Regions from separate parts of the Azospirillum sp. Marseille-Q6669 genome, predicted to be linked through region 2. Evidence: predicted binding sites of a transcription regulator. Region 2 holds the regulator's gene; each other region holds the start of a gene.
What was found. The regulator LexA, encoded in region 2, represses DNA repair genes until DNA is damaged. The targets are predictions, from matches to a motif close to ATGTTCTANTTTGGTTC.
Positions count from the first base shown of each region.

Region 1: a site for LexA is predicted at 919-935, ahead of ACWPXE_RS19700 (S24 family peptidase). Genes of this name have one in related genera too.
Region 3: a site for LexA is predicted at 1,003-1,019, ahead of recA (recombinase RecA). Genes of this name have one in related genera too.
Region 4: a site for LexA is predicted at 945-961, ahead of ACWPXE_RS08470 (PA0069 family radical SAM protein). Genes of this name have one in related genera too.

Region 1 covers NZ_CBCOOP010000003.1:500,361-502,557, forward strand. Annotated here, with positions in the region: gene ACWPXE_RS19695 (hypothetical protein) at 1-134, opposite strand, end outside; gene ACWPXE_RS19700 (S24 family peptidase) at 209-841, opposite strand; gene ACWPXE_RS19705 (hypothetical protein) at 1,038-1,403, shown strand; gene ACWPXE_RS19710 (hypothetical protein) at 1,445-1,840, shown strand; gene ACWPXE_RS19715 (hypothetical protein) at 2,044-2,197, shown strand, end outside.
Region 2 covers NZ_CBCOOP010000002.1:383,649-385,845, forward strand. Annotated here, with positions in the region: gene ACWPXE_RS13025 (ComEC/Rec2 family competence protein) at 1-476, shown strand, start outside; gene lexA (transcriptional repressor LexA) at 502-1,200, opposite strand; gene ACWPXE_RS13035 (molybdopterin molybdotransferase MoeA) at 1,357-2,197, opposite strand, start outside.
Region 3 covers NZ_CBCOOP010000002.1:1,180,157-1,182,353, forward strand. Annotated here, with positions in the region: gene recA (recombinase RecA) at 1-926, opposite strand, end outside; gene ACWPXE_RS16865 (class I SAM-dependent methyltransferase) at 1,150-1,653, shown strand; gene ACWPXE_RS16870 (PAS domain S-box protein) at 1,681-2,197, opposite strand, start outside.
Region 4 covers NZ_CBCOOP010000001.1:1,917,779-1,919,975, reverse strand. Annotated here, with positions in the region: gene ACWPXE_RS08470 (PA0069 family radical SAM protein) at 1-918, opposite strand, end outside; gene tyrS (tyrosine--tRNA ligase) at 1,196-2,197, shown strand, end outside.

The DNA of each region.
Region 1 (2,197 bases), on a different contig from region 2:
TCGAGAAGCGCCGTCCGAAGCACGCCGCGGGGCGGCGCGTCGTCGTGACGGCGTTCGAGATCATCCAAACGATGTGAAATGAGGGACAGCGGGGCGGGAAGTGGACGCGACGGCGCCCCGGTGGATCCGGTCATCCTCGGACGGTAAGCCTTCTGATAACCGATGTAAAGGAAAAATATCCTAGGACAGAGTGCCGCAGGGCCGACGCTTACTGGCTTGCCCAGACGATGCGGGCCATCCAGGCCACCTCGGCGCGCGGGATGCTGCGGTCCGGGTGGGCGCGGTTGATGGAGATCAGCTCGACCTTGGTGGCGGTTTCGCGAAGGAGTTGCTTCGCCATCACCTCGCCGCCCTTGGTGCGGACGACGACGCGGTCGTTGCGCCGGATTTGCGCGGCGGGCGAGACGATGATGGTGTCACCGTCGCGGTAGACGGGGTCCATGCTGTCCCCCGCGATCTCCAGCGCGTAGGCGTGCGGGTCGCCGATGCTGGGGAACAGAAGCTCATCCCAGCCGACGCCGGAAGGAAAGCCGGCGTCGTCAAAGAAACCCGCGTTGCCCGCCTGCGCATAGCCGATGACCGGCACCCGCTGGAGCGAGCCGGCGCCCGCGGCATCGCCGACGAGGCTGACGAATTCCGACAGAGACGCGCCGGTCGCCTCCAGAACCTTGGACACGCTCTCCGTCGAGGGCCAGCGGAGCTTGCCGTCGCCGGTGGTCCGCTTGCTCTTGTTGAAGGTCGTCGGGTCGAGCCCCGCGCGCCGCGCGAGCCCGGAGGCCGACAGCCCGTGCTGGGCCGCGAGGCGGTCGATCGCCCGCCAAATGTCCGCATGTTTGAGCATGGGAGGATAATCACATAAACGAACCAGCCCGTCCCTAGGAACCTATTCACATTGTCCTTGACGAAGGACTTTAATCGGTACATAACGTGAACATGTGTTCGCCAGCCGCGCGTGCCGCGGCCCATCCGGCGCTCCGCCCGAGAGCGAAGCTGCGCCCGCGAACCCAAAAGCTGCAATTCTCAGGGAGACCTCACGCATGGTCCAGCACCGCAACACGTTCATGGTTCTGTCCGACGCCGTCGGGGAACCATTCGGCAGCGCGGAGGAGGCGTGGTTCTGGTCGGTCCAGGCTCAGGACGCCAAGGCCGCCGGCGCGCGCATCGCCGCCGGGCGGGGGCTGGTCCAACGTCCTTGCGAGCCCGGCGACGTGCTGTGCGCGGTGGACCGGCTGTACCGTCGCCGCCTGCTGATCCGCGACCATCTGCACGTGCTGGTCCACTACGGGCGCCGCCTGATGGCGCCGGACCCGGCGCGGTACCACGAGCAGCGCGCCCACACCCTCTGGCAGGAGGCGTTCGACCGGCTCCGCCCGGTGCTGCGCGAGAAGGGCATCGTCCAGTGAGCGCGCCGATGCCCCAGCCGTGCCAAGTGGGGCCCTGCCAAGTGGGGCCCTGCCGGGCCGGAGCGGACGCGCCGCGCGCCTGGGTGGTCTTCCGGGGCGAGGCGGAGCTGTGGTGGCTGCGCCTGCTGAAGCCGGGATTCCGCCACTGCTTCGCGCTGCTGCATGACGGGCGCCACTGGGTGATCGTCGATCCCCTTTCGCCCTTCACCGACGTGTCGGTCCTCGACCTGCCCGCGGCCTTCGACCTGCCGGGCTGGTACCGCGGAATTGGGATGGCGGTGGCCCCGGCGTCGGTGCGGCGTGGCCTGACCCGCCCGGCCCCCTGGGCGCCCTTCACCTGCGTCGAGGCGGTCAAGCGCCTGCTGGGGCTGCACGCGCCCGCGGTCCTGACGCCGTGGCAGCTTTACCGGTGGCTGGCGCGTCCCGCCGCGTCCTGATCGGCGCCGCCGTCCCGCCCCCGCCTCCAGTCGTCCTGTCTCACCACGAACAAGGAAACCCCGCCCATGGCGAACCTGTTCAAGGCGCCGCGGCCGACGGCGCCGCCCGCCCCCGCCCCGGACCCCACCCCGAATCCCGCGCCCGTCCCTCAACCCCCGCCGCCCCCGCTCCCGAGCCTGCCCCCGAGCCGACCCCGGCGCCGGTGGAAGCTCCTGCGCCGGTTCCCATCACGACGCCCTGGTGGAACACGGCCCCGGAACCGGTGCCGGCACCCGCCGCCCCGGTGGTCGAGGTCCCGGCTCCCGCGGTGCCGCCCACCGTCGACCCGGTCATCCCGCCTTCGGCGACGGAGGAGG
Region 2 (2,197 bases):
TGTCGGAGGACGGAACGCTGATGGCCGTGCGCGGCGCTGAGGGGATCCTCAGCCTGTCGACCGCCAGCGACGGGCGGGTCGCCAACACGTGGAGGCGGCGCGACGGCATGGAGAAGCCGGAAGAAAAAGCCGGGCAGGATGTCTGGCCGCTTGTCGGGGTGAGCCTGGACAGACGGCTGCGCTGCGACGCCTTGGGGTGCCTCTACCGTGCGCAGGGGAAGACGGTGGCGCTGCTGCGACAACCGGACGCCTTACCGGAGGATTGCGCTGTGGCCGATGCGGTGGTGACCGCAACCCCGTCGCGCGGGTGTCGGGCGCCGCTGGTCATCGACCGTTGGGGACTGCGGCGGGAGGGTGCGCACACGCTCACCCTGTCGGACAAGGGCATCCGGGTGGAAACCGTCCGGGGGCAGCGCGGCGACCGCCCTTGGACGATGGGGGGAAAGCTGCCCGACGGAAAGACCGGGGCGCGCTGAACCGCCGCCCCGGAGCATCCTGCCGTCAGTACTTCCGCACCAGCCCGACGAGGCGGCCCTGCACCCGAACCCTGTCGGCACCGAAGATGCGGGTCTCGTAGGCGGCGTTGGCCGGTTCGAGCGCCACGGTGTTGCCCTTGCGGCGCAAGCGCTTCAGCGTGACCTCGGCGTCGTCCACCAGGGCTACGACGATGGAGCCGTTGTCCGCGCTGTCGCAGCGCTGGATGACCACCGTGTCATGGTCGAGGATGCCGGCCTCCACCATGGAATCGCCAGCGACTTCCAGCGCGTAGTGGTCGCCCATGCCGAGCATGGCGGCGGGAACGTCCACGAAGGCGGAACCGTCGCGCAACGCTTCGATGGGCGTGCCCGCGGCGATCCGGCCGTAGAGCGGAAGCTGCACGGATTCGGACGCCGGGTTCGCCTCGCGTCCCGCGAAGCTGAAGTCGCCCTTGATGACGTTGGGCTGGAACTTGGCGCGCGGCGGCCGGGTGCGGGCGGTCTCAAGCCCCTCCGGCAGGCGCAGCACTTCCAGCGCGCGGGCGCGGTGGGGCAGGCGGCGGATGAAGCCGCGCTCCTCCAGCCCCGTGATGAGGCGGTGGATGCCCGACTTGGACTTCAGGTTGAGAGCGTCCTTCATTTCGTCGAAGGAAGGGGACACACCGCCCTGTCCGAGCCGCTCGTTGATGAAAAGCAGCAATTCATGCTGCTTGCGCGTGAGCATTTGTGCCTCCCGGCCGGTTCCGCACTAGATATGGAACAAAAGCAAAACGTTCCATCTTGTTCTAGTTTGGTTCTTAACCCCCGTCAAGCCCTACGGATGAAATCAATCGCAAATCGACGGACAGGACTCCCAAATGGATTTCCCGTGCGGAACGGATTAAAGCGACAGGACACCGCCACTCAGCGGGATCACCGTCACGCGGTCGCCCACGGCGGCGGCGGTTGCCTGCGGCTCGCGGACGATCAGGGCGTCGGCCTGGGCCAGCCGGGACATCATCGCGCTGTCCTGGCGCGGGAAGGGGGTGGCGACGGGCTCGCCGTCCGCTCCGGTGGACAGGGTGGCCCGCAGGAAATCGGTGCGGTCGTCGTTGGCCTTCAGCGGCGCGCCGAGCCGCGCCGCGAGCGTGGCGTTCTCGGCGGGCAACCCTTGGAGACGGCGAAGGATTGGCACCAGGAACAGCAGGGCGGCCACCCCGGTGGACACCGGATTGCCCGGCAGGCCGAGCAGCGGAACGCCGTTCGCCGTCCCGAAAATCAACGGTTTGCCGGGTTTCATGGCGACCCGGTAGAAGTCCAGCGACAGCCCGCCCAGCACGTCGCGCACATGGTCGTGCTCGCCTTGCGAGGCGCCGCCCGTGGTCACCAGCAGGTCGCAGCCGGCCGCCCCGGCGGCCATTACGGCGAGATGCTCCGGATCGTCCTTGGCCACGCCGAGATTGTGGGCGAGCCCGCCCTGGCTGGCGACCAACGCGCACAGGCCGAGCGCGTTGGAGCTGACGATCTGACTCGGTCCCAGCGGATCGCCGGGGAGGGCGATCTCGTCCCCGGTGGCGAGCACGGCGATCCGTGGGCGGCGGTGGACGCGCAGCCAGGGCAGGTTGGCCGCGGCGGCCAGGGCGACGTCGCGGGCGGTGAGCAGCCGTCCCTTGGGAAGCAACTCCTCTCCGGCAGTGAAGTCCAGTCCGGCGGGGCGGATGAAGCGCCCCTTGGGCACGGCG
Region 3 (2,197 bases), 800 kb from region 2:
ATCCGGGTGCCGTCGTAGCTGAACCACGCGCCCGACTTCTCCACCACGCCGGCCTGGATGCCGAGGTCGAGAAGCTCGCCCACCTTCGACACGCCCTCGCCGTACATGATGTCGAACTCGACCACGCGGAACGGCGGGGCCATCTTGTTCTTCACCACCTTGACGCGGGTCTGGTTGCCCACCACCGTCTCGCGGTCCTTGATCGCGCCGATGCGGCGGATGTCCAGACGGACGGAGGCGTAGAACTTCAGCGCGTTGCCGCCCGTCGTCGTCTCCGGGTTGCCGAACATCACGCCGATCTTCAGGCGGATCTGGTTGATGAAGATCACCAGGCAGTTCGACTTGGCGATGGAGCCGGTCAGCTTGCGCAGCGCCTGGCTCATCAGGCGGGCGTGCAGGCCGACGTGGCTGTCGCCCATCTCGCCTTCCAGCTCGGCGCGCGGCACCAATGCTGCCACCGAGTCGACCACCAGCACGTCGACGGCGCCGGAGCGCACCAGCGTGTCGGCGATCTCCAGAGCCTGCTCACCGGCGTCGGGCTGGGAGATCAGCAGCTCGTCCACGTTCACGCCCAGCTTGCGGGCATAGGACGGGTCCAGGGCGTGCTCCGCGTCCACAAAGGCGCAGGTGCCGCCGCCCTTCTGGGCCTGGGCGATGGCGTGCAGCGCCAGCGTCGTCTTGCCCGAGCTTTCCGGCCCGTAAATCTCGATGATGCGGCCGCGCGGCAGGCCGCCGATGCCCAGCGCGATGTCGAGGCCGAGAGAGCCGGTGGAAACGACCTCCGTCTCGACCGTGTTCTCGCGGGCGCCGAGCTTCATGATCGAGCCCTTGCCAAAGGCGCGCTCGATCTGCGCCAGAGCGGCATCCAGGGCCTTCTGCTTATCCATGGAATCCTTCTCGACCAAACGAAGCTGTGCGGACGACATGCCCGTCTCCCCTTGTTAGATCACATCCGCGGCCCCAGGGCCAACGATCTCACCAACGGTCATTCGGTGAGAGGGAATGTACCAGCTTTGTTCCTCTTCGCAAAGCCCTAAGTTCCGCGAATGTTCTCATCGTAAGTTAGGAACGATTCGGCGCCGTGCAACGGAATTCCAACTGCGGCGTTCAAGAGGAGATGCTCCGCCAACGCCTCCCGAAGAGCCACGCATGACGACCGTCCACTCCACGCTCGACCGCATGATCGACCGCCTCACCACCCAGCGCGTCGCCCTCGGCTGGGCCGCCGGCTGCGTTGCAGGAACCCCTGGCCTGGTGATGGAGATCGGCCTGGGAAAGGGCCGCACCTACGACCATCTGCGCAGCCTGTTCCCACCACGCGACATCCTGGTCTTCGACATGTGGGCGCGCGTTCCCGCCTCCCTGCGGCCGGACGAGGACCGACTTTTCCTCGGCGATTTCCGGGACACGCTGCCTGCCGCGGCGGAGCGCTTCCGCGGTGCGGTTCGGCTGGCCCACGCCGACATCGGCAGCGCGCAGGAAGACGACGAGGACGGCATCCGCCAGTGGATCGGCGGGCTGGCCGAACCTTTCCTGGCGCCGGGCGCGCTCGTCCTGTCAGACCGCCCGATCGGCACCGGCCGTCACGGGTGGGAGGCTCTCGACGTTCCGGGAACGGAACGCTGGACCTATCACGGCTGGCGCGTCGGATAGACGGCGCCGCGGCCTCCCCGGCCACCGCTATTTGCCGTCCCGGATGACCTCCTTCACCTTGGAAGCCAACTGCTTCAGGGAGAAGGGCTTGGGCAGGAAGTGGGCGACCTCGACCCCGTCGATTTCGCCCAGCCGGTCCTCGGCGTAGCCGGAGATGAAGATCACCCGCATGTCGGGCCGCACCTGCCGGACATGGCGAGCCAGGGTCGGTCCGTCCATCTGCGGCATCACCACGTCGGTGATCAGCAGGTCGATGCGGTTGCCGTCCGTGCCGATCTGCTGCAACGCGGCCTCGCCGTTCTTGGCCTCCAGGACCTGATAACCCTTGTTGCGCAACGCGCGGGCGGAGAAGACGCGCACGGCGTCCTCGTCCTCCACCAGCATGATGGTGCCGGAGCCGGTCAGGTCGCTGCCGCGCCGCTCCCGCGGCTCGCCCTGGTCGGGGCGCGCCTCGCCCTTGTGGCGGGGCAGCAGGATGGTGAAGGTCGTCCCCTCCCCCTTCTCCGACTCGACCAGCACGAAGCCGCCGGTCTGGCGGACAATG
Region 4 (2,197 bases), on a different contig from region 2:
GAACTGGGACTGGTACAATTCCCCCTCGCGGCACTGGCGGATCAGGCTGAGCACCCGTTCGGCGCGGTTGGGCGCGTGCTCGCGCAACCATTCCTCGAACAGATCGGCGATTTCCAACGGCAGCCGCAGGAGGATGTAATTGGCCTGCGTCGCCCCGGCCTCCGCCGCCGCCGTCAGGATGGCTTCCAGCTCATGGTCGGTGAGCCCCGGGATCATCGGGCTGGCCAGCACCGCCACCGGCACGCCGGCCGCCGTCAGGTCGCGCATGGCGGCGAGGCGCCGTTGCGGCGTGCTGGCCCGTGGTTCCATGCGGCGGGCGAGGTCGCGGTCGAGGGTGGTGACCGACAGCGCGACGTTGACCAGCCCCTTGGCCGCCATCGGCGCGAGGATGTCGAGGTCGCGCAGGACCAGCGCCGACTTGGTGATGATCATCACCGGCTGGTTGAAGTCGCGGCAGACCTCCAGCACGGCGCGGGTGATGCGCTGCTCCCGCTCGATGGGCTGGTAGGGATCGGTGTTGGCGCCGAGCGCCAGCGGCTGGCAACGGTAGGACTTGGCTCGCAGTTCCGCCGCCAGCAACTCCGCCGCCCGCACCTTGCGGAAGATCTTCGTCTCGAAATCCAGCCCCGGCGACAGGCCGAGATAGGCATGGGTGGGGCGGGCGAAGCAATAGATGCAGGCGTGTTCGCACCCCCGATAGGGATTCACCGACCGTTCGAAGATCACGTCGGGCGACGTGTTTTTCGACAGGACCGAACGGGCCGTGTCGTCGAAGACCTGGGTCGGGACGGTCTCCGTCAGCGCTTCGTTCTCGCCCCAGCCGTCGTCGGCCAGCACCCGGGTCTCCCGCTCGTAACGGGAGGTCACGTTGCTGATCGCCCCCCGTCCTTTCAGGGCCTGCCGCGGAATCTCGTCCATGGGAGGAGAATAGCGGCGCGGAAATAGAACGTAAAGCGAACAATCATCCTTCCTTTGGACGCGGGTGGGAACCGATCGCCCTTGACGGCCTGCCCCCGCACGCCTAGCTTCCCGGTCATGACGACGCGCACGCACCACTTCAGCCGCTATTATACGCTGCTCCCATAGGGCGGCGCGTTCAGTCTTGACCATATGAACCATGCCGCCGCTGACCGGCGGCATGTGCTTCGACAGATGATCCCCGGGACGCGGCCCTTCCCTTCCGGAGATCAGCACCATGGCGACCCCCGCCGCTTCCAGCCCCTTCCAGTCCGACTTCCTGCGCGTGCTCGACGAGCGCGGATTCCTGCACCAGGGCAGCGACCTGTCGGGCCTCGACGCCCTGCTGTGCCAGGGGCCGGTGGGCGCCTACATCGGCTTCGACGCCACGGCGGACAGCCTGCATGTCGGGCATCTGGTGTCGATCATGGTGCTGCGCTGGTTCCAGAAGACCGGCAACCGGCCCGTCGTGCTGATCGGCGGCGGGACCACGCGCATCGGCGACCCCAGCTTCCGCGACACCAGCCGCCCCATGCTGGACGACGCGCAGATCGCCGCCAACATGGCTGGCATCGGCCGGGCCTTCGCCCAATACCTGTCCTTCGGCGGCGAAGAGCCGAACGGCGCGGCGATGGTCAACAACGCCGATTGGCTGGACGAGCTGCGCTACATCCCGATGCTGCGCGACATCGGGCGCCATTTCACCGTCAACCGGATGCTGAGCTTCGATTCCGTCAAGCTGCGGCTCGACCGCGAGCAGCCGCTGACCTTCCTGGAGTTCAACTACATGATCCTCCAGGCTTTCGACTTCCTGGAGCTGTCGCGCCGCCACGGATGCCGGCTGCAGATGGGCGGGTCGGACCAGTGGGGCAACATCGTCAACGGGATCGAGCTGGCCCGCCGCGTCGACGGGACGGAGCTGTTCGGCCTGACCACGCCGCTGCTGACCACCGCGTCAGGCGCCAAGATGGGCAAGACGGCGGCGGGGGCGGTGTGGCTGAACGCCGACCGGCGCAGCCCGCACGACTTCTGGCAGTTCTGGCGCAACACGGAGGATGCGGACGTCGGCCGCTTCCTGCGCCTGTTCACCGAGCTGCCGCTGGACGAGATCGCCCGGCTGGAGGCGCTCCAGGGATCGGAGATCAACGAGGCCAAGAAGGTCCTCGCCCATGAGGCGACATCCCTCTGCCATGGCGCAGCGGCCGCCGCCGAGGCCGGGGAGACGGCCCGCCGGGTCTTC